DNA from 4 places in the Methylocystis sp. IM3 genome. Region 1 is predicted to be linked to each of the others. Evidence: riboswitches for the same ligand, from Rfam matches in the RefSeq annotation. Region 1 holds a riboswitch; each other region holds the start of a gene.
What was found. A riboswitch is a leader RNA that binds a small molecule or an ion and turns the genes downstream of it on or off. The one in region 1 is predicted to bind cobalamin.

Region 2: linked by a shared signal. The riboswitch ahead of WOC76_RS20705 (TonB-dependent receptor) and the one ahead of WOC76_RS21930 (adenosylcobinamide amidohydrolase) in region 1 are both predicted to bind cobalamin.
Region 3: linked by a shared signal. The riboswitch ahead of WOC76_RS15365 (CbtB domain-containing protein) and the one ahead of WOC76_RS21930 (adenosylcobinamide amidohydrolase) in region 1 are both predicted to bind cobalamin.
Region 4: linked by a shared signal. The riboswitch ahead of WOC76_RS04765 (TonB-dependent siderophore receptor) and the one ahead of WOC76_RS21930 (adenosylcobinamide amidohydrolase) in region 1 are both predicted to bind cobalamin.

What each region holds. Positions count from the first base shown of each region.
Region 1 covers NZ_JBBPBZ010000005.1:19,004-24,914, reverse strand. The annotation lists gene WOC76_RS21950 (response regulator) at 67-486, opposite strand; partial or broken gene WOC76_RS21945 (multicopper oxidase domain-containing protein) at 782-853, shown strand; gene WOC76_RS21940 (hypothetical protein) at 895-1,065, shown strand; gene WOC76_RS21935 (TfoX/Sxy family protein) at 1,007-1,372, opposite strand; gene WOC76_RS21930 (adenosylcobinamide amidohydrolase) at 1,664-2,860, opposite strand; cobalamin riboswitch at 3,171-3,369, opposite strand; gene WOC76_RS21925 (bile acid:sodium symporter family protein) at 3,668-4,801, opposite strand; gene WOC76_RS21920 (DUF932 domain-containing protein) at 5,098-5,911, shown strand, end outside.
Region 2 covers NZ_JBBPBZ010000004.1:105,904-111,814, forward strand. The annotation lists gene chrA (chromate efflux transporter) at 1-796, opposite strand, end outside; gene WOC76_RS20700 (sulfurtransferase/chromate resistance protein) at 793-1,620, opposite strand; gene WOC76_RS20705 (TonB-dependent receptor) at 1,922-4,354, opposite strand; cobalamin riboswitch at 4,463-4,657, opposite strand; gene WOC76_RS20710 (TonB-dependent receptor) at 5,409-5,911, shown strand, end outside.
Region 3 covers NZ_JBBPBZ010000002.1:2,750,877-2,756,787, forward strand. The annotation lists gene WOC76_RS15345 (30S ribosomal protein S2) at 1-85, opposite strand, end outside; gene WOC76_RS15350 (hypothetical protein) at 495-689, shown strand; gene WOC76_RS15355 (sterol desaturase family protein) at 1,012-2,055, shown strand; gene cobO (cob(I)yrinic acid a,c-diamide adenosyltransferase) at 2,062-2,676, opposite strand; cobalamin riboswitch at 2,711-2,904, shown strand; gene WOC76_RS15365 (CbtB domain-containing protein) at 2,954-3,136, shown strand; gene WOC76_RS15370 (CbtA family protein) at 3,156-3,824, shown strand; gene cobW (cobalamin biosynthesis protein CobW) at 3,821-4,855, shown strand; gene cobN (cobaltochelatase subunit CobN) at 4,862-5,911, shown strand, end outside.
Region 4 covers NZ_JBBPBZ010000002.1:620,328-626,238, forward strand. The annotation lists gene WOC76_RS04750 (chromate transporter) at 1-573, opposite strand, end outside; gene WOC76_RS04755 (hypothetical protein) at 623-1,171, opposite strand; gene WOC76_RS04760 (DUF7676 family protein) at 1,241-1,828, opposite strand; gene WOC76_RS04765 (TonB-dependent siderophore receptor) at 1,898-4,429, opposite strand; cobalamin riboswitch at 4,590-4,787, opposite strand; gene WOC76_RS04770 (hypothetical protein) at 5,011-5,463, opposite strand; gene WOC76_RS04775 (hypothetical protein) at 5,597-5,824, shown strand.

The sequences.
Region 1 (5,911 bases):
ATAGTTGTCGCGCCCAAGCTTAAGGCGATGGGAGCAGCTTCTTCCATGTCTCGGTTGCGCGCAAGCTCAAACGGGATACTGCTGAGCCGGACAGGCGCACGCGCGAAGCTTAGGACAGTCACATCGCCGGGATAGCGCCTGTTCGATCGTCACCTTAACGGCCGTTTCGCGATATGGCTTTGTGATCACGAATGCCGATTCCCTCATTGAGGTCGGCACCAAGTGCGCGCAGCCCGTGATGAAAATGACAGCGGCGACTTGTTCCTGAAGGATCTGTTCCACTGCCCGTGCGCCCGAGCTGCCGTCAGCGAGCCGCATGTCGCTCAAGACAAGACTAACGGAAGCGAGCTTCGCAAGAGCGACCGCTTCGGCGCTCGTCTTCGCCACGCCAATTACGTGAAGCCCCAGCTCTTCCACGATATACGTGAGGTCCGCTGCGATCATCGGTTCGTCCTCGATGATGAGGACATTCGCCTGAGTGCCCATATCGCCTGCCCCGGCGCACCCATCTTCAAATAGTCTTCCCAAAAAAAGCCTCCATCCATTCCAGCAGAGTACATAGCGCGTCAGCCTACTATTCTCGACGCTGCCAAGCCAAACATCGATTATGCCTGTAGCGCAGCGGCGCGCGAACATCGTTTTCTAATCTGTCATCAATCTACGAGCCGGCACTCTCTCCCCTTCCCACTCACCCACAGCGCATCGAGCGGGTTCAACCTGCGCAGCGTCTCCCCTTCGATGAACAGGAACAGTTCGCTCCCCTTTCCATGACTTCAAGGGTCGCTTCATATATCACTGCCACAACCTCGAGCATGAGGGCATGGGCATGATGCGGGAGTTTTCGGTGGAGTAAACGGGCCTCGTAAATGCAGTCTCTCCAGATCAGGAGTAGCGATGACACGCCCCCTTTCGGGCGCCCGCTCCGCCGCGGACGGCTCACCCTTCGTCCTCTACGGCATGCCGATCACCTATGTGATCGACCGGCAAGGACGCCCCGCCGGCTACATCACCGGCGAGGTCGACTGGACGTCGCAGGAGGCGCTTTCTTTGCTCGGGGCTTTTTGACCGGAGCCGGCAACTCGACCGTCGAAATCCGGATCAGATCCGCGAGCCACTCGTGGTCGTCCCATCCCTCCGGCGAGATGACGAAGCAGGGCTTCGCTCCCTTGTAGGGCGCGCCCTCGGTGACGTCGCCGATGAAGTCCCGTCCCCCAGCAGTCTGCTTCACGAAAAGCTGGTCATCCCAGACGAGGGCGACCATTTTCCCGTCGCAGTAGATCCCGTATTCCCCGAACATCTTCCGCGCGGAGACCACGCCCGCCTTCGCCATCTGCTCGACGATGTAGTCCAGGGTGCTTTGTCGAGACGACATGACGACTCCTGCCCCCGGGCCTCCATGACTTGAGCGGAAGCTTTCGTCGCGACCCAGGCACAACATGACGCTGCTTCGAGTTGCTTGCGCTTTGATCGCCCCTGGCAAAACGGGAAGAGCATTAAATCAAATGCGGTGAATCCGATCTTTGCTGCCTGCCGTTGGCCGAGAGTCATTCCCCGAAACGGTCGCCCAGCCGCGCCGCGTCCATAAGCCCCACCCCGTCGGTTCGACAGGAAAAGGCAGAAATCGATACTATACTTGTGCACGCGGAACTTCGGAGATGCCCCGCTATTCGGCTGATCCGGACGTTGTCACGACGTTGTCAAGGCGCATGAGGGTTTTGTCCCATTTGTCGATAAATCCCATAGCAAGCGCGGTCGCCACGAGCGTTGCAAGATTGCTGGGCTCATAAATTCCGGAGGTGCTGGCTAGTTGATTACAATAATCCGTATACCGTTCCGTTCGTCCGGCGACAGCAATTGCGATGTGGGCCCCGTGTCGGCAGGCGATATCGGGCCAACAGGCTTGTGGCAACAAACCCCAGGACAGCTGGTCGTGAAGATGAACAAGAGCTGCAACCGCTGCTACAGTTAATGGGTCGCGGTCCAGATCGTGGTCGTTTTGCCGGGCCAGCGCCGCTATTGCAGCCGGCAAGCGTCGACTTATCTCTTCGAACAAAGTGTCCGGCTGGCAGCCGAAGCGTTCGAGCAATCGGGCGCAGGAAGATTGACGGATTGGCGTGAGACCGTTTTGCAAAGCGAGCGTGTCTTTGACGGCGCGATGGACCGTACGGCCGATTAATTCTCCGAGCTTACTGTGATGTCCTGCTGAGGTTAGCTCGAGCGGTCCATCGGCGGGTGCCATCACGGCAATCTGATCGGTGCCAGTTCCCGTGGCGATCTGTGATGATTGCCGCGAGGGCGCCGACAACTCCTGCAACAAGGCCGTTTTGGCCTCCGTTGCGGTCATCACCGCGCGAACGAGCGCGCCATCCGACACAGGCGTGTTGATGACCAGCATAACGTTGATTGTTCCATGTTGGTCGGGCCCAATAGGGCCGAAGCGCTCGAAAACTCCGCTGAACTCATAATAGGACGACGGATCGCCAGCGCGGGCCGCATTCCCGTCGACGCCGCCGGTCGCGATCGCCGCCACGGCAAGGTCGCGAAATTGCTCTTCAGCGATGCAAAGATTATTCATATTCGCCGCGGTGCCGAGCCCTGCAGCAGTGGCGGCGGCAAGATCGTGTTCGGTCAATAGGAGGGAGTCGTATATTGCGGGGTGGCGGTGAGCCTTCATGAGTTGGTGCATCTCGTGCCCCATGGCTTCACAGCATTGATGATTGAACACGATATCGAGGTCATCGGCGAGACCTCCGTTTGAGGCGGAGGTCGAGAGCACCTTGAAGGGACGGCGAAACCGTAGGCTGACAAACTTGTCATCCCGGTGCAGCTCAACGGATTCGAAAAACGTCTTCAACAGCATCACGATCTCTTACAGCTTGTCATTGATGCACCGGTTTTCTGCAACTGCGAGGAACCGCGGTCAATTGGCGCTTCGCGCGTTTGCTCGATCGAAGGCCGCCTAGACACCGGCCTCCGAGCTTCCCCGCGGGGCGCGCGGGCGCCTTTGCCCCTGAAATAGCTCGAGATGGCCGTTTTTGTCGAAATCGAACGCCGCCTGCGTCATGCGATGCCCCGCTCGCGTTGAGGACAGGACATGGGAAGCGGCTAGCGCCGTCCTGCGACTTCACGCGTGCAGAACCCGCAAGCGGCCTCCGGGCGCCCCGCCCGTGGACGATTCTGCGTTCGCGGCAGGTCTCCTGGCTTGTGGGTCGCTGCGGGATCATCCTTCCCGGCGCTTTCGCGCCAGTGGCTTTTTGATCGCGCTCGCCGCTTACAGTTGCGGGGGCAGCCCCGGATTCGCCTTGCGGCTCACCGGATTCCCTCTTAGCTCCGGACGCGAGTCCAGAGACCGTGAACGACAATATCTAGAGGTAAATGTCGGGGGAATGTCAATACCTAGGGATGTCCGTTCTCAATTAAACGACCTTTTATACGCACGCCCGCGCCTTGATCAGCAGGATCACACCTGGTCGGGGACGAGAATGTCGCCGGGTCGAAGTGAACGCCGGCGAAGCTAACGCGCAAATTGCCGTTTCCTTGCCGCGCCGCGGTTTTGCGCGGTCGTGACGCCCAGCGCTTTCACGCCAATGTCGAGCGCGGCAAGCGCGCGGGAGTCGCGCACATAACCCTCGCGCGCGACGATCTGGCGACACGCTGTCCAGGCGGATCAATCATGAAACTTAAATGTCAGAAGCTTGTCGACGAGCGAAGCGAAGAAGTGCTGCACTAGGTTGTAGATGATCACCGGAATCATCACCGCCGGATGGTCGGATAGCGCGAGTGAAGCCAGGACAAGGCCCGCACCGTTATTGTTCATGCCGAGCCCGAACATTAATGACGCGGCGCCGGCGCGGTCGGCGCGAAAGCTCTGCGCAATCAGATAGCCGGCTGCAAACATGGCTGCGCAAAGTAAGCACACGATGGCTAGAATCGCTCCGAGGAAGTCCAGGTCGGGCTCTGAGATGAGTTTCGGCAGGCTCAACGCGGCGTTCGAGTAATTGAGCAAGATCAGTACGATCGAGTTCGTGAGCTTCAGATAGGGCGAGATCGAGGCAGCCGCCGTCTCTCCCAACAGCCGATGACCGGCAATGCCGAGCAGGGACGGGAGGATGACCCAGGCCCCAAGGAATGCGCCCGCGCCATTGCTCGCAAGTTCGTGCAAGTCCTCAGAATAGTCTCCTGCGGCCAGAAATGCGACTGAGTGGAGGACGATCGGTGTCAACACAGGGCTGAGCAGCGTGGTCAATAGGACGAGGCCAAGACTCAAGGCAAGATTGCCGTTTGCGTTCTGCGCCCAGGCTGTCGACGCCCCAGCGATCGGCATGGCGGCAATGAGCGCGAGGCCTGTTAATATTTGCTGAACCTCCTCGGAGTTGTGCCAGAATTTCATCGTGATGCTGACCGCAGTGATGAAGGCAAGGGGAGCGAACAGGTTTCCCGCAACGCCGGCGGCCAGGAGACGCGGATACCGTGCGACTGTCCCGAGATCCTTGCTCCTGGCGCCCAAGCCGGCGTTCAGCAGGAGGAACGCCAGCATCGCGGGCGGGAGTGAAAGAGCGATCCTCGATGGACCCAGCGCGATTGATCCGAATTCGGCGCTGCGAATTGAGAGGCCGAGCCCGGGAAAAAACGCCGCGGCGACGTAGGACAAGAGGATCAACCAGATGAAGTAAGAATGGATCGCGTGCTGGATCGATGTCATGCGCTTCGCGAGTAAAACTCCCGTAGCCGTCCGCAGGTTCAAGTTCAACAATCCGCTCCTCGTCTCAATAGCAATTGCGCTATGCATCTCAAAATACATGAGCAACCGCCGCGGAGCGAGAGCATAGCATTTATCTTTGGATGCGTCAGGCGGGTATTTTCTCTGCCGGAGAGTAGCCAGGCAAGCCCAGAACCCCGCCCTAACCCTTTCTGCAGGAGATCGCGTTGACAAGCCAAGATAACCCCACGCGATTGATCCGATACGAAGTAGGCGGCGAGGCATGTGAACACTTGCCGATCAGGGAGAGTAGCAAGGCTGGAGAGTTAGAGTATGGAGGGGATTTTCATGACGGGTAAGGCGGGAGAGAGGCTCCCGCGCCCGTGGTGGAGACGAACATGAATCAGGTGGAGATTTTGGGATCAGCCCGCGGTCGTGAAAGCGGCTACAAGGTGGACGCAAGCCGCGGCGAGCGTATTGGCCGCGTGTCGTCAGAGTGGTTTTCCAGGCCTTCGGATGAGCGATACCTCTCTCTATCGGATCTGTTCGCCGCCGTGCGCGGCCGGACTGAGCGCAGCCGCACAAGGACAATCGAGAGCGCCGCAATCCGAGTGGAAGCCAGCCGCGACGACTCCGAACGACTTTCACTTTCGCTGCCCGGTTCCGACAGTCCGGTCGCCATGACCCACTGGAGCTTCGGCCAGCTCGCGAGCCTCATCGGCGCCCCGGCGGCTTACCTTCGACAGCTCCCCGCGCCGCTCGCCGGAATCAATCTCCAATATGGCCTCACCACACACCACGCCGAGCAGATCAAGACGCTCGAGATCGAAAGCGGTCGCGTCGAGCTGCGCGCGGTGACCGGTCCAGACTATGGGCGGATTTACGACCATGAGCTCGTCTCCGCCGTGCAGCGCATCGCCGGCGACGGCGTCGGCGACACGCGCTGGAAAGTGCCGGGCGTGCTCGACTGGTCGACCAGAATCTACAATCCGAATGCGGATGTCACCGAGGAGACGACGACGCTCTACGCCTCGGACCGCGATGTCTTTCTCTTTCTCGTCGACGATCTCAATCCGATCGAGGCCGGCCGTCTTCCCGACGGCTCGCCTGATCTGTTTTTTCGCGGCTTCTACTGTTGGAATTCAGAGGTGGGCGCGAAGACGCTCGGCATCGCCAGCTTTTATCTGCGCGCCGTGTGTCAAAACCGCAATC
Region 2 (5,911 bases), on a different contig from region 1:
TCACCACAGCCATTTTGCTGAAGAACACGGCGATCTGCGAAAAGACGTTCTCCGAGCCGACGGCCAGCAGGATTGCGGCGACGGGGACGAGCCAAAGCGCTAGCCAGATCAGGCTCACTTGCAGCGCTCGTTTGGCGGACGGTAGCGCATGAGCGGGGGTCTCATTGCCAAGAAGGCTGTCCCCGTCCTCGTGCGCCGATCCGTGTCCCGCGGCGACGAACGCAGGATTCCCACGGGCCGCGCCGACAAATCCGATCAACGCCGCCGCCAGGATGATGACCGGGAAAGGCACGGCGAAAAAGAAGATAGCGACGAAGGAGATAGCCGCCAAAAAGCGCATGGGCTGGGATTTGAGCCCGCGCTTGCCTATCCTCACGACGGCCTCGATGACGATCGCGAGGACTGCCGCCTTCAATCCAAAAAACAGCGCGGCGACAGTCCCGACATTTTCCCAGAGCGCGTAGATGACGCTGAGCGCCATGATCGCGACGAGGCCGGGAAGAATGAATAATCCGCCAGCAATGAGCCCGCCGAGGGTCCGATGCATGAGCCAGCCGATATAGGTGGCGAGCTGTTGGCCCTCGGGGCCAGGCAGTAGCATGCAGTAATTGAGGGCGTGCAAAAAGCGGCTTTCGGGCAGCCATTTCTTTTCATCGACAATAATCCGGTGCATGATCGCAATCTGCCCGGCAGGCCCGCCGAAGCTCAGCATAGCGACCCGCGCCCAGACGCGGGCCGCCTCCGTGATCGACACGCCATGATCGCGGGTCGTGGTCTGTTTTGGATGAATATTCACGCCATTTTTCCCGGTTTTGTCGCAGGCCAGGTGTGGGGCTCGTCAGTGGCGTCGCGACACCAGCGGTAAAAGGCGTCGTAGAGCGCCATCCCGGCTTCGAGCTGTTCGAGATCATCCGCATACATGCGGGATTGACCGAGCGACGCCGCGAGTAGTCCTGCGGCTTCAGGGGCAAGGTCGAGGCGAGCGGTATCGGCCCCGCGCACAATGACGGCAAGCCTTTGCAGGGGCGCTAGCGCCAGGCCCCATTCCTCGAGCATCATATCGAATGTGCAGCGTTCGCCCCTGTGGCTCCAGAACGCGCCCTCTGTGTCAAAAGCCGCGCCGCCAAAGCGTTCCGCCACGGCAGACACCTCCGCTGGCGCAACGAAGAGAAATACTGCGCCCGGATCGACGAACCGGCGAATGAGCCATGGACAAGCTATGCGATCGACTTTCGGGCGGGAGCGCGTGACCCAGATTGTGCGTCCGAGGGCGTCGCGTCGTGGCACTTTAGCAACGGGGATGAGGGGCCCGCCGGCCTTGACCCAAGCGAGGTGCCCGCCCGTCAACACATCGGCGGACGCCGCTCCGGCATGACGAAGCCAGGCCGCGGCGCCTTCGCCGGCCTCATGGCCACTTTCGTCGATGACGATGGTCGCGCGACCGGCAAATTCTGCGGCCCAGTCCGAAACGGTTTCTAGCCGGCGTCGCAAGGCGCCCGGCGCGAAACGGGGATCGGACTTGTATTCCTCATCTGTCCGAACGTCGATTAACGCAGGACAGTGATTGACGCCGATCAGACGTGTGAGTTTGTCGGGAGAGATGCAGTTGATTGACGACATGGCGCGCCCTTGGTGGAAAACCGGACGCGATTCTTGGGCATGTCGCCTCGTGGGGAGATCGCTTCCCCATGGGCCCATAGATTGCCGTCGGCTGAAAAGAAGTCAAGGCCGAAAACTGGAGGGCCCAGCGCCAGGGGGAAGGCGCCCACATCGAGGCTGAGAAATGCATTTGCTCGCGCCGGGGAAATGGAAGCGAGAAAAGGCTGACGGGCCTTCGGTTGAGCGCCCGGCGGACCTCGGCTGGGGGCCGGACGCCGAGACAATCGCTCCCTGCCGAACTTCCAGCGTGATCGCTGCGGCTTCACCTCGAAAAGATCGAGAACGGCTCCGCCAGATCAGGCAGGGCGGCGATCGGCTTCTCGAAAGTCAGCGGCCCGCCCAGCGTCAGGCGCACAGCCGGCGGCTCGACGGGTTTGAAATGCCGATCCATCACCCCGACCGCGCAGACTGAGCTGGGCGCGATCCCTGTGGCGCATTGGTTGTAGAGGGCGTCGGTCGGCAGGAGCGAGCCATAGCCGTAAGTGATCTGGTCCGACCGCGAGTTGACTATGTTGAAGGCGTCGAGCTGAAGGCGCCAGCCATCCGCCCAGCGGTAGCCCAGCCGCGCCGCGACCGTGCCCGTCGCGGGCGATTGCAGATAGCCGTCCTCGGTGAGCGCGCGCGGGCCGATGTAGCGATATTTCAGCGCGCCAAACCAGCCGGTCGCTTCCCCGAGTTCCAGGCCCGCCATGGCCGTCACGGCGACCGCGTTCTGGAGATAGTTGCCGGGGGCGTTACCGAGGAAAGTGAGAAAGGGGAGCGCCTCCGGGGTGGTTAGGTCGAGATAGGCCAGCGCCTGCCCCTGATCGACGCCGCGATAGCGCGCATGCACCAGCGCCACGTCGCCGTTGAAATCTATCCACGAGAGGGGCCGGTAATGGTTCGCGATTTCGATGCCATAACGCCGGCTCGGGCGGCCGAAAATTGTCGTGCCGGTGTCGCCTACGAACTGGTTTTCGGAGTCCAGATTGAGCCAGAAAAGGGCGACGCTGGATTCGAGCCTGTCGATGATTTTCGTGCGCGCGCCGAGTTCGGCGCCGCGCGACTTCACGAGCAGCGGGATGGGCGCGACCCGGAGCAACCCGCCCTGCTCGGACAGTTCGGAGGTCGCGAAGGTCTGCACCGTTCCGCGCGCGTCGGTTGAGTGGAAGCCCTCGCCGTAATTGGCGAAGAGCTCCGTCTTGTAGAAAGGCCCGAGAATGATCGAGGCTTTTGGGCTGAACAGCGAGGCGTCCTTGGAGCCGCTGTTGAACGGGCCTGTCCAGAGCGCCACCGGGACGCCATCGGGATTGAGGAGCTTGGGCGCGCCCCAGTAATTCTGCCGTGAATTGACGCTTGCGGCGTAATAGTCGAAACGCCCGCCAGTGATGGTCTTCAGCCAGGGCGTCCAGCGCACGGCCGTATCGGTCCAAAGGCTGACGCTGCCTTCGGCGACATTGTCCACTCGCGCCGCGTCGTAGAGGAAGCGGCGACAGCTGTCCTGCAGGCCGAGATTGACGCCGTCGAAACGACTCTGGAATCCGACGCGCGTCTCGACGGGCAGGCCAAAACTCTCCCATTTGACATTGTGCTGGCCGTTGACGCCCGCCATCACGCGGCGATCGAATTGGTGGAACTGGTCGCCGAGCACTGGATTGGCGAGAAAATAAGTGAAGTCGTTGTAGAGGTCGAGCGAGGAGAGGATCGCGTAGGACTCCACGCGCGAATGATGATTGCCTTCCGTCTGGCTCCATCGACCGGAGAGCGAGAAGCGGGACATGTTTCCGCCGTCGGTCGGGTTGAGCGTGCCCCACAGCGACAGCAGGCCGGAGTTGACCGCGCGCTCAGGAATCTGGTCGGTCGAATGCCATTTGTTGGCGTAGGCCATGGCTGTGATCGACATGCCGTCTTCCTGCGTGCCCCGCGACCAGCGCAGCACGCTGTTGATGCGACGCATATTATCGCCGCGTTGCCACGGGCCGTTGTAATATTGCGCCTCGACCGCGCCATAGGCGTCGCCGCCGTTGATATTCTTGTAAGGCGCGACGGCGAGCGCCCGGGCATAGGCGAAACTGCCGCCGGTCACCTGGTAATAGCCCTTGTCGATCTTGTCCTTGTACTGAAGGTAGATCGACCCGGCCGAAGAGAAGTCGCCGTCCTGGGCGTCGTAGGGTCCCTTGCGCGCGAGCACATAGGATAAAAGCTCGGGGATTAAGAAATTCGAATCTGCATAACCCTGCGCATGCCCATGCGTCCGCATATTTAGCGGCGTGCCGTCGAGATAGAGCGCAAGGTCCGTGCCGTGGTCGAGGTTGAAGCCGCGCAGGAAATACTGGTTGGCCTTGCCGTCGCCGCTGTGCTGGCTGACAATAAGGCCCGGCACAATCTCTAACGCCTCCGCCGGGCGTGAAAAGGGCAGGGCGTTGACTTCCTTGCCGGTGAAGAAGGCTTCGCTTGCAGCGGTTAAAGGCGGCGGCTTAGGACCGTTCGATGGAAGGGCGGGCGCAGTACCCGAAACGGCGGTGACTATCGTCGAAACGACCCGCGCTGGTTGTGGTTTTGAGGGAGTTGCGACTTGAATAGGAGGCCGAGAGGTCGGTCGCGCGCCAATGCTAATGGTTGGCAAGGCTTGCTGGGCATTGGCAGTCGTTACAGCGGTAAGCACGACGGCGAGCGTGAAAACTGACAGGCCGGAAGGGCGATGCGACAAAAACATGGCTGACTCGCAGCAGACGTGGACCGTCACTGCGATTGACCTTCACCCCGTCGCCCGTGAAGCGACGAAGTTGAGGCCGCCTCGGTGCACCCCGCCCGACGCTTTCGCGCGTGACCACGAACAACGGCAGGTCTCCTGGCTCGCGGGTCGTGGCCTCGGTCCGCCTTCCCGGACTTACGCCCAGTGGCTTTATGGACCTTGGCTCGCCGCTTACAGTTGCGGGGGCAGCTGCGGCTTAGGACGATGACGCCCGCACCGCATTCCCTTTTGATCCCGTAGGGAACCGTTGGTTATTAGTAAACAGGCTCGGTATGGCGCGTGTCAAGCCGGAGCCAACCGATGAGCCGCCGCCACCCCGCCGGACCTGAGCGGCAAGCACCCTCAATCGCAGCCAGGCCGACGCGGTAAACGGAATTTTCGTTTCGAGTTGTCCGGCGCTTTACGGCAGGCCGAGAAAAATCGCGTCGTTGACAATCAGGAGCCTTGCATTCACGCCACTGCAAACGCGCCAGCGTCCCGAGGAGCTTTTTCGGAGGGATTTTGGCTAGATCTTCGCGCATGTTTGCCAAGCGCGCTGACGCCGCCTTCTGGAAGTGTGCAGGCTGATATCGCAGTCAAGAAGAAATAGTGCTGGCGTAAATGGAACAATTCTCATCTTCCGTTGTTGGAAATCCTCCAATCAATTGGACAAATTTATAATATTTCCAAGCTATCTTCGTGTGATGTTGACTGAATTCCTCGCTGGCAAATACTCATTGGCGACGGCCGAGTAGGCCGAAATCGAGCAAGCCTTTTGCGAGGACCCATAGTGACTTCGTCGATCGCGTTCCCGAAACCTTTGAATGGCTCGCAATTTAGGCTTTTCGTCGCCCTGGCGCTCCTTGCTTCGGGATGTCCCGCTGTCGCACAACAATCGCTTCCAACAATCAGCGTCGGCGGCGTGCGTCGCACGGCGTCACGCGCGCCGACGCCTCGGGCGCCGCATCCAGTTCACGCGCCCGCTGTGGCGCCGACGCCGTCGGTCCCGGCGCAGTCTTCCGAGCCGGGGCCCTTCGTGCCTTCCGAACAGGTGCTGGGCTACGGGCCGAGCGGCGTCGTTGGCTATGTTGCGCGCGGCACCTCGACCGCGACAAAGACCAACACGCCGATCATCGACATCCCGCAGTCGATCACGATCCTCACCAAGCAGCAACTTCAGGATCGCGCCAGCTACAGCCTCGATCAGGCGCTGACCTATGTGCCCGGCGTGACGGTGACGGGCGGCGAGGGCAATAAGGACGCCGTCACCATTCGCGGCCAGAACACATCAGCCGACTTCTATCGGGACGGCATTCGCGACGACGCCGAATATTACCGCGATCTCTACAACATTCAGGCGGTCGAGGTTCTCAAAGGGCCGAGCGCGCTCACCTTCGGGCGTGGCGGCGGCGGCGGTATCATCAACCGCTTCACCAAGAAGGCGGATGGCGAAACGATCCGCAATCTTGAAGTGGTCGGCGGCAGCTTCGGAAAGCGGCGCGTGACGGCCGACATCGGTCAGGCCGGTTCCGACACGCT
Region 3 (5,911 bases), on a different contig from region 1:
TCTTCGGGTTCCAGCGATGCGCCTGGTGACCGAAATGAGCGCCCGCCTCGAGAAGGCCGCGCATGTTGAAATCAGGAAGCGCCATGGTTCTTTTCTCCGGTTGAGCCTCGGCGAAGGTTGGGAAAGCCGGGAACCGGCCACCGGAAGCGACGTCTTTGATCAGACGCCACGAAATCCTCGCCTGTGGAATGCGCGCGCTTATAGGCGAAGCGCTCGCAGGGAGCAATAGGCTGGCCACAACAGTCGCGGACCCCCCGCCGGCGGAGGCGCGGGGAAAGGCCTCGGGAGCTCGAAGACTTTCGTTTTTCCGCCGCAAAAATTATTTGAGCCGCGACCAGTTGTCGCACATTACATCATTGTTTTTACACGCATACGTGCCACTTTTGAGCGTCCAAAAATAGCTATGTCAGGCGCATTGCCAAGCGTTTTGAATCGAGCTAGGGTTACCTCGATGCGGCAAGCATTCTGGTAAAAAAACAACAGGGGGAAAACGCATGGCCGTCAACGTTCATAGCTCCGGCGACCTCGGCAAGATGCTGATCTGGGCTGCTGCTTTCATCGGCTTCGTTGTCGTGGCTCTCACTTGGGTTCCGGACTGGATCTCTCCGGAAGGCTCCAACGGCACGGGCAACAACCGCGAGCAGTTCGGCACCGCCGGCACCGGCTCGACCGCCCGCATGATTCAGTAATACCCCTGCCTGAGGACTTGCCGGGGTGGCCTCCCCGGCTTCGTCCTCGCGCAAGGGCGGTCCGCCGTCTTACGGCGAGGCCGATCTGGAGCCGACGCTATCGACTTGATCGGGCGTCGGCTTCTGCTTTTTGAACCCACATCGTCGCTCTGCCGACGACGGAACGCCGGTTCTTCAAATTGCTCGAGAACCGAGAACGCCTGAACCGCAACTCGCCCGCTCGAACCCTCGCCCGATGGGTAAATCGGGGCTATAAAGGGCGGCATCATCTGCGGCGGAGCAAGTCCGCGAGCGCCGCCTCCTTCGGACGCAACAACACAAGATGGACCTCAACGCCGCCCTCCACGTTTCCCTTCACAGGGTCGGGAACGAATTATTTTCGGCGGGCTCGGTCCTATCGGTCTATTCTTTGGCGACCTCTTTTGGCGTCGCGCTCCTTGCATTGGGCTACCGCCAGAAAAAACGGCGGGGCCGGGTTTTTCCGAGGGTCATCGCGCGGGCCGTTCTTGCCAAGAAAATTCTGACGCGCGCCTCTGTTCACGCGGACATCAAGCTTTTCGTTCTGAGCGTGGTTTTCATGCCGGTCGTCGTCGGCGCGCTGGTCGTTTCATTGAATACCGTCTCGACTGGCGTGCACGCGATGCTCAACAGCGCGTTCGGCCCGGCCGAGCCTGTCGAGTGCTGCGACTTCAAGATGAAGGCTGTCTCGACCGTTGTTCTCTTTCTTGCCTATGAGATCGGCTATTATCTGGACCACTATCTCAAGCATAGGGTTCCATTCTTGTGGGAGCTTCACAAGCTCCACCACACTGCCGACGTCCTTACGCCGTTGACGAACTACAGAAACCATCCCATCGACAGCGTCGTTTTCGGCTATATGCTTGCCCTGTTCATCGGCGCCGCGTCCGGCGTGCTCGAATATCTCTACGGGCAGAAAGCCGAGTTCTTCTCCGTGGAGGGGAAGAATGTCCTTTTCATCATTTTCCTCTGGACGATCGGACATCTCCAGCATTCCGAATTCTGGATTCCGTTCCGAGGCCTCTGGGGCCATTTCGTCCTGAGCCCGGCGCATCATCAAATTCACCACTCCAAGGACCCTCAGCATTTCAATCGCAACCTCGGCAGCGTGCTCGCGGTGTGGGACTGGATGTTCGGAACGCTTGAAATCCCTCCGGAAAAAAACCCACGGCTCGTCTATGGCGCGGACGAGGAAAGCGTCGACCCGCACTCCGCTCTGGGAATGCTCGTCACGCCGCCCGTCAAGGCGGCGGCGGCGCTGTGGCGCGCAGTCGCTTCGGTCAAACGGTCGATCGCCGACACATGGACAGCAGCTACCGAGAAATTGCAGCAGACGCGCCAGGGCTGACGTCGATCAGAATTCGATTCCCTCCTGCGCTTTCACGCCAGCCGAAAAGTGATGCTTCACCAGAGTCATTTCGGTGACGAGATCGGCTGCCGCGACAAGTTCCGGCTTCGCATTTCTCCCTGTGACGACGACATGAAGATCGGCGCGGCGCGCGGCGAGCCTGGCGAGAACCTCATCCATCGGCAGATGGTCGTAGCGCAGCGAAATATTCAATTCATCGAGCAGCAGCAGGCGGATCTCGGGATCATCCATCAGTTCGCAGGCTGTCTCCCAGGCGCGGCGGGCGGCGGCTTCGTCTCGCGCGCGATCCTGGGTCTCCCAGGTAAAGCCCTCTCCGAGCGTATGCCAGGAAACGGCGCCGAGCTTTTCCAGCATTTCGCGCTCGCCGCTGCGCCACTGGCCCTTGCCGAACTGCACGACGCCGACCTTCCAGCCATGGCCGAGCGCCCGCAAGGCGAGGCCGAAGGCCGCGGTCGATTTCCCCTTGCCCGGACCTGTATGGACCATCAGCAGGCCCTTCTGCGCGATGGTCTTGCCGGCGACCTCCGCGTCCTGAACGGCCTTGCGCTTTTCCATCTTGGCGCGGTGGCGGCGCGCCGCGTCGCTTTCTTCTTCGGTCAAGGCTGGCTCCCATTTGACGTCTATGGCGCCTGCGCATATGACTGATTGCGACGGTCCTTCGCAAGAAGGCGAAGAGGGAACGCGGTGCGGGCACGCCCAAAGCCGCGGCTGCCCCCGCAACTGTATCCGGGAAGGCCGCGCCATCGGCCACTGAGCTCCAGAGCTTGGGAAGGCGGCGCGGATGGTGGACCCGGAAGCCAGGAGACCTGCCGTCGCGGCGACGCCTTGTCGCCTGTCACAATATTTCGCCGCCGGTGGGGCGGCAGGGAGACGCTCGATGAACACGAACACCGCCGCCGTCCGCTCGCTTTCGACCTCGAAGGCCGACACCCTCAAGGCGGCTTTCGTCGCCTTCCTCCTCGGCCTCGGCCTGGTCTATGGCGCGGGTTTCGCCAATTCCGAGGGCGTCCACGACGCGGCGCATGATTCGCGCCACGCGCTTTCCTTCCCCTGCCACTAGCCGCCGCGCCACGCGACCCGTGATCGCGCGCCTTCTGGCGGCCGGCCTCGTCGCCGGCATTGTTGCGGGCCTCGCCGTCGCGGCCCTGCAGCATGTCACCACGACTCCCCTCATCCTCGCCGCCGAGGTCTATGAGGCGGCGCAGCATGCGCATGACGCCGCGGAACAGGCCGCGCCCGCCTTCGAGGGCCTGCGCCGGACGGCGGCGACAAGCGTCGCGACGATCGCCGTCTCCACCGGCTATGCGCTGATCCTGCTCGCCGGCATGCTCTTTTCCGGCGACGCCATCGGCCCGCGCCGCGCCGCGCTCTGGGGCGCCTGCGCCTTCGCCGCGACCGGGCTCGCGACGAGCCTCGGCCTCGCCCCGCAGCTTCCGGGCGCGGCCGAGACCGATCTCGCCGGCCGTCAGCTCTGGTGGCTGGCGACGGCCGCGTCGACCGGGGTCGGACTATTCGCGCTTTTGCGCGGCGAGTCCGTCGCCGCCCGCGCCTTCGGCGCCGCGCTGCTCGTTGCGCCGCATTTCTTCTGGCCCACGCCGGCGGCGCCGGAGAGCACGGTTCCCGCCGAACTCGCCGCGCGCTTCGCCGCCGCCTCGCTCGCCGTGCAGGCGGCGTGCTGGGTGCTCGCCGGCGCGCTCGCCGGCCTTGTCTGGCGGCTGGCGTCACGCGACGAAACGGAGGCGGCATGAGCGCGCAGAAAATTCCCGCAACCATCGTCACCGGCTTTCTCGGCGCGGGGAAAACCACGCTGATCCGCCATGTGCTGGAGAACGCCGGCGACCGGCGCCTCGCCCTCGTCATCAACGAGTTCGGCGATGTGGGCGTCGACGGCGAGATCCTGCGCGCCTGCGGCGTCGAGAACTGCCCGGAAGAAAACATCGTCGAACTCGCCAATGGCTGCCTGTGCTGCACGGTCGCCGACGATTTCGTGCCGGCGATCGAGGCGCTGCTCGCGCATGAGAAGCGGCCCGACCACATCATCATCGAAACGTCCGGTCTCGCCTTGCCGAAGCCGCTGGTGAAGGCTTTCGACTGGCCGGCCATCCGCTCGCGGCTGACCGTCGACGGCGTGATCGCGGTGATCGATGGGAAAGCTGTCGCGGAAGGCCGCTTCGCCGACGATCCCGACGCGATCGCCGAGGAGCGCGCCGCCACGGAGACGATCGACCACGACAATCCTCTGGAAGAAGTCTTCGAGGATCAGCTCGCCTGCGCCGATCTGGTCATTCTCAACAAGACCGATCTGCTCGACGAAACGGAAGAGCGCGACGTCGCGGCGCAGCTCTCCTCGGGCGCCCGCTCAGCCGTCAAACTCGTGCGCGCGCGCCAGGGTCGGGTCGATCCGCTGGTTCTGCTCGGCCTCGCGGCGGCCGCGGAGAGCGATCTCGACAACCGTCCCTCGCACCACGACGCCGAGCCTGATCACGACCACGACGATTTCGACAGTTTCGTCGTGAGCCTGCCGGCCATCTCCGAACCGGCGGCGCTCGCCGAGAAACTGGCCGCCGTCGCACGCGATCACGACGTGTTGCGCGTAAAGGGCTTCGTCGAGGTCGCCGGCAAGCCGATGCGGCTCCTCGTGCAGGGCGTCGGCGCGCGCATCCAGCATCATTTCGATCGCGCCTGGAAGCCGGGAGAGAATCGCGCCAGCCGTCTCGTCGTCATCGGCGAAAAGGGGCTCGACCGCGACGCCATCATCGCCGCGCTGGCCCAGCCGTGACGCGCCATGCATCTTCTCCCGCGCGATCTTCACAGTCTCGACGACGCCGGCGCGGCGACGGATCTCGGCCAGTCTCCGGCCGAAATTGTTTTCCTTTCCTTCTCGGATTCGGAGCTGCGTCTCGTCGCGCGCCTGCATGATGAAGCGCGCGCGGCGCTACCGAGCCTGCGCTGCGCACAGCTCGCACAGCTGAAGCACCCCTACTCCGTCGATCTCTATCTCGACTCGGTCGCGCGCCATGCGAAGCTCGTCGTGGTGCGCCTGCTCGGCGGCAAGGATTACTGGGCCTATGGCGTCGGGCAGCTCGAGGCGCTCGCGCGGCGCAGAGGCCTCGCGCTCGCGATCGTGCCTGGCGACACGGTCGCCGACATGCGCCTCTCCAATGCGTCGACGCTGGACGACGCGGCGCTCGCGCGCATCTGGCGTTACTTCCAGGATAGCGGGCCGGATAATCTGCGATCCTTTCTCGGCTATGCGTCCACACTCTCCGGGCGCCCGGCCGTCTGGCGCGAGAGCGTCCCTGTCGCGAGCGCCGGCCGCTTCGAGGCCGCTTGCCGCGAGGCGCCCGCGGATGCGCCGCGCGCTGCGATCCTCTTCTACCGCTCGCTCTATCTCGCGGACGATGTCGCGCCGATCGCGGCGCTCGCCGAGGCTTTGCGCGCACGCGGCTTCTGCGTCGAGGCGACCTATGTCGCGAGCCTGAAGGAGCCCGAGAGCGAAGCCTTCGTCGCGCAATCGCTGGATCGCTTCGCGCCCGACGTCATCCTCAACGCCACCGCCTTCTCGGCGCGGCGCGACGGCGGCGGCGTGCTCGACCGCGCCGACGCGCCTGTCTTGCAGGTCGCGCTCGCGACCTCGACGCGCGACGCCTGGACCGCTTCCGCGCGCGGCGCCAATGGGGCCGATCTGGCGATGAATGTCGTGCTGCCGGAAGTCGACGGCCGCATCTTCACCCGCGCCATCTCCTTCAAGGAAATCGCCGCGCGTAGCGCCGCCGAGTTCGACGAGCCGCGCCATGCGCCCGAACCGACGCGCATCGCCTTCGTCGCCGATCTC
Region 4 (5,911 bases), on a different contig from region 1:
CGGCGTCTTCCAAAGCACGAGCAAGAGGAAAGCGAGAACACCAAGCCCGAAATCCGCGGGTCCAAAAATTGCACTCGTCCAGACCGGCGTATAGAGGGCCGCCAACAGAATGCTGACCACGGTCGCGTTGATCCCTCTGAGAGCCGAATTTACACCCGAGCGACGACGTATACCATTTGACGCAGCTTTAATGGCAGCGCCCAAGTAGGCTGCGAATGTGAATAGTGGCCCCGGGACGGCCTGCGCAGCCCCATAGCCCGCGAGAAACGAGTCATTACCGATCCAGCCTCTTGCCACCACTGCTTGTTGAAGCAGGGGCAAGACCACATGTCCGCCACCGAAGACGAGCGAGCCGGAGCGATAGAAGCTGCTAATCAGCGCGACCGTATGATCCTTGGTGGCCTCGGCGAGACCCGGCAGCCCGACCTCAATCCACACGACTTCGCGCACCAAGCCAAATCCCGGTCGGTTGATCGACCATCCCAGTGTGCGATGAGCGGAGCCGAAACGAGCGACGAGATAAGATAGCTCAAGCTCAATTTCAAACGGCGCTTCTGTCATTTCAATTTTCATGCGGTTGGGTTGCGAGCGCCGGCGATCGACCGGCGCTCCGCGATGTGGATCAAATGTGGCGCGGTGCGAGCGGCACCACTTGCCGCGGCGCTACGTTTGCAACGAGCGCCCGTATCGCCAGGAGACCGCCAAAGGCGCAGGCGTTGATCAGGAAAATCCTCGTCACGACTGCAAATGCGAAATCATCACCGTTCTGGGCGATGATGAGATCGATCATGATCAACGCTCCCTCGTAGACGACGAAGGCCCCCAGAAAGGCGGCTGCGACCCCAATCGCGCCCGGGAGCCGCCGATACAGCTGACCAGCCGCTTCGCAGGAGAATGCGGCAATGACGCCGAGCGCGCCGCCCCAAGCGAGAGTTTCGCCGTCGAGCGGGTAATGCATGAATGTGAAGCCCCAAAACTGATTTGCGAGCCAGACCGCGCCAACCGAGAGAAGCGCGTCACGCCGTCCGAAGGACAGAGCTGCGATGGCTGCAAAGGCAGCGAGCGGAACCGCGCAGGCGAAGCCGAGGGTGAATAGCACGCTCGCGACGGCAAGTGCGCCAATTCCCATCGCGGGGCGGGAGATGAAGGAGCGTAGGTATAGTGCGGTCATATCAGTCCCCTTGGTTTTGATAGCAGCAGTAAATTGACCAGCGCGGGCGTCCCTTGCCGGTCAAACCGTTTACGCCTGTGCGCCGCGCCACGCGGACCGATCGACAGGGTCGGGTTCAGTGAGGCCAAACCATCGCGCCCGGAGCTTGTCCCACAGGGCGAGGCGCGACCAGTCAGGCTCCTTCAGAAGCCTGTCGGTTTCCGGATGAAGGAAGGGATTGGGTAGAAGCACAGTGATCTGCTGCTCATTTGCGCCGTTGAAAAGCTGCACGCCCCAGGACATTGGAACACAGGAGCGGCCAAACCGCCGATAGATTTCCGCCCGGGCCGTGCGCCGATGGCGCGCCAATTCCGGCGATGTCGGACGGCTCCGGGGTCCCTTGTGCTCACCGATGCAGACATGGAAATGCGGAACGCCGAAGGCGACTGTCAGATAGCCATCGAGCATGCCGATGCGCGTTGGCGGTCGATCGGTCTTCATCTCCCAGGCGGCTCCCTGAATGAGGGTGCCAAAGGTGATCTCCTGCCAGTGGTTCTCGAAGAGATCGCGAAGCAGCTCCTCGAGGCTCGCGGGGTCGGTCGGCATGGCGAACACGTCGAGCGGCGTTCCGTCTGGCTCGATTGTTCGTGTCGGTGTGTAGTCAGCAACGGCTTGCACGTCTTTTTCCTCTTTCGCGGCACTACTCTCAAGGGACGTCATTCTTACGCTCCTCTCGGAATGAGACACTTAGAACGACACTTTGATCGATCCGCGAAAGCTTCGCGGCGCGCCAATGACGTTGAAGTTGTAAGCGGGCATGTTCCACCCCGTCTGGATCGGATTGGTGAATGGCGGGGAGTAGCCGCCGGGATGCTCATAGTCGAAGGCTTGCGGACCTAGGCCACCCGTCGTGAAATAGGTCTTGTCGAAGAGATTGTTCACGTTGAGCTGAGCGACGACTTTGAACTGGTCGAGGCTGAATTCGTAGGCGCAGAAGAGGGCGACGAGTCCATAGCTTGGCGTCGACTGACCATAAATGTAGGAGCCGTCATTGGAGCCATGATAGAAGGGAAGGTAGCCCGTGTAGTCGTAGCGCGCGCCAAAGCGGAGGCCCTTCAACTGGCCGTCCTTGAACTCATAGGCCGAAGACAGCGAAACGACGTTGCGCGGAACGAACGGAATTGGCTGGCCGACGACCGGCACCCCAAGATACGTGGGATTTGATTTGGTTGTAATGGCGTCAGTGTTCGCGTAGGCGAGATTCATACCCCAGCCGGACAGAATCTCGCCCTGGACATCGAGTTCCGGCCCCTGTGAACGCCCCTGACCGATAAGCATCACATGATCGAAGTCGTTGGGGATACCGACGGGGATATTTGTCTTCGTCAGATGATAATAGGCGGCCGTGGCCTGTATCCGGTTGTCGAAAAAGGAGAGCTTGACGCCGACTTCCTCCTGCTCGCCGGCGCTCGGAGGCGTCGGCTGGTTCGAGCCATAGACCAACAGGCCGTTGTAATTCGGGCTGTAGGACTCGGCATAATTTCCGTAGAGACTGAGCCACTCGACCGGGCGCCAAAGAAGTCCAACGCGAGGCGTGATCCTCTGGCTAACGGAACGGCCGTTGGTGGTGATCGTGGCGAAATTACAAGGAACTGCGATTCCCGAGGACCAATTCGAGGAGTAGGGGCCACAGAAGCTCGTATTGTCGGATGCGCCGGTCCGGCTGTCGATATATTGCCAGCGTACGCCGCCAAGCACATTGATCCCATAGGGAAGTTTGATCTGGTCCTGCAGATAGACGCCGTAATTGTCGGCGCTTTGCTGCGTGGCGTTGTAGGGAACGAGTCCGCCAATGGGAGTCGGGAGATATGGAGCGCCGAACATGGCGACGGTTCCCGGATACTGCGGGATCATGTTCTGACCCCGGAAATTGTGACGATAGAAATCAGCTCCGGAAAGAAGCGTGTGGCTTGCGGCCTCTCCGGTATTGGAATGCCCGACAAGATTGATCGCCGTCGCATATTCGGCCTGCCTGTTGTCGGACGCATAGGACGTGTAGTTCAAAAGGACATTGTTCGGTGAATAGGACCGATAGAAGGGGATAAAATTCACCCAAGGCAGATAGCAACTTGTGCTTCCCGGCGTCACGCAATCGCTAATGGAGGTGGTGCCGCCATTATTTGCCCAATTGTTGCTCAGCAATTGCATGAACAGGGTCTGCTGGATCGACCAGCTCTTGTTGAAGTCGTGATGCCAGGTGATTTCGCTGAAGTTCTGCTGCTGCGTATAGGGCGACTGTGGTCCCCAATTGAAACTACGCCCCAGCCACAGCGGATTGAACATCCCGTAATAAGGGACGTAATACCAGTCCTGATTAAACCTATTCTGCTGGAATTGGGTAGAGGCTCTGATCCAGGTGCTACCGTCGACGTTATATCTGACGACGGGGTTGACCATGATATTGTTGTTGTAGTCGAGGTTTCGGAACGAGCCATTATTCTCGTAGGACAGGATGAACCGGTAAAGCAGATTCTTGTCGGCAATGACCGGACCGGTGGCGTCGATGACCGTCCGGTAGGCGGCATAGCTGCCGATCTGCTGCTGCACCGAAGCGTTAGCATTCGCCAGAGGTTGCTTGGTGTTGATGTTGACGATGCCGCCCGGCTCCACGGCGCCATAGAGGATGGCGGCAGGGCCCTTCAGGACCTCGACGCTTTCCACATTGGCCATTTCGGACGTGTTTGCGCCGGCAAAGTTCAGGCCGAAGCTGTCGACGCGGAACCCGTCGCGGAAATAGTTCTGAGTTTGGAAGCCGCGAATGATGATTTGCCGGGAGGAATTCCCCAGCGCCGCGTCGCCGCCGCCCGACGTTGTGACGCCACTAACGTTCTTCAGGGCCTCGTCCAGCGTGATTACCTGCTGGTCCCGCAGCATCTGCTGGGTGACCATTTTCGTCGTGACCGGCGTATTCATCACCGGCGTGTTGACCTTGGTCCCGAGGGACTCGATGGGAGCGGCGTAGGAGGTGGGGTTGTTGCAGATCCCGTTGGCGCAGATTTCTCCGTTTGCGCCCGGGCCAATCTCGGCGCCATTGCTGTCCGTCGCGGCCTGTTCTCCAGCCTCCGAACCACCAGAGCCGAAGCTGTTCTGCCCAAGGATAGGCTTAGGTTTGCCCACTTGGATGACCGGGAGGGTCTCCTGGCTGAGAGCCGGGGAAACGAGAGCCGTTGATAGGAGGAATGAAAGCAGGGACGAGCGACGACGCGCAATGACGCTCACACCGCCTCTATGGGCGGTCGGGAAAGCGGATGGCATGGGCTACAGACTCGCAGCAACGTGGGCCGTCACTGCGAATGGTCTCAAGACCGCTGACTTTGCGCCCATTGGCGCTCAGCTACAGCCTTCAACCGCCTCGGTGCACCCCGCCCGACGCTCTCGCGCGTGACCACGAACGATGGCAGGTCTCCTGGCTCGCGGGTCACCGCCTGGAACCGCCTTCCCAGGGAAATTCCCCAGTGGCTTTGTGGCCCTCAGGCTCGCCGCTTACAGTTGCGGGGGCAGCCTCGGCATAGCGCCTATTGGCGCGCACCGAGTTCCCTTTTGATCCCCGAAGGGAACCATCGCGCCTATCGAAGCCGAAGATAGATGAAGTCGTCAAGCCGAATCAGAAAGCTTGGGCCAAATTTCTGATGCTCGAATTTTCGCATCACGCAACGGGAGGTCGTTGTGCTCCCGAAGCACCTCCGCTCAAATCGGGGCTATGTCCGAATATCCGATAAGGCGATTTTCTGTAAAGCTCCAGTCAACGATGAAGATCGCGCTGCCTGACGCTGACGGTACACGTGTCCCACGTGCCGTGATCATTGCTGTAGCTGCCGAGATCTCGCCATTTTAGAGGGCGAGCCTCGCCAACTCGCATGCCGGAATTGACCATGATCATCACGTAGAAACGTAGAAGCGTGCGGTCTTGGCTGACCCGTGAGTTGTTGGTTCTTAAATGGCCACCCCATGAGGATCAGGCGCAGTTTCTCGTGTTCGTCCTGCGTGAACGCTGGGCGCTTATTGATGCTGCTTTTCTCGTGTTTGAGGAACGGCAGCATGTTCTGCGGACCGCCGAGATCGACGCCATGAAGGAAGACGCCTCGTGAGACCGTCCCCTCCTGCTTCAACCTAGCTTGGGTTGGCGGCTTTTTCTTCCCGCCGGTCTCTTCGAAGCCGGGGCCTGTGACCCAATAGTCCTGACGCCATCCCCGGTAGGCCATCAGGTCTTTTTTCCGGATCAGCGTGATGTCTCGTTTGCCGAAATAGGGCATGAGATAGCGATGAACGGTACCTTTGATGAGGACGTAACGCCCCTCGCTGTTCCGGCCTTCCTTCCACCGGGTCTCTGCGTCGCGCAGGCACGCCGCTACAATCAGAGAAGGTTTTCCGCTTGAGAGGTAGGGATTGAGTGACTCTCTGCTTCATTTCGCCGAGGATGAGCAGTGCGGCCTCTTTGGCTCGCTCGAATTCCAGCTCGCCTGTGGACCTGCGCACGTAGCCGGTGTCACCTTTGATCTTGATCCGGCACTGCCAAAGTGCGTCTTTGGTATCGTCGCGCTGATAGAGAGTGGTTCGGCTGGTGGCGATCGTCCGTTGATTTTGAGCGTGTGCCATTCAACCAGTTGCGTATGAGATTTTGGAAGAACGAAAAAACCTGTCTACGCAGAGCCAGTCGCAGCTTCGGGCAGGATGAAGCGGAATGCTGTGTGGCATTATACC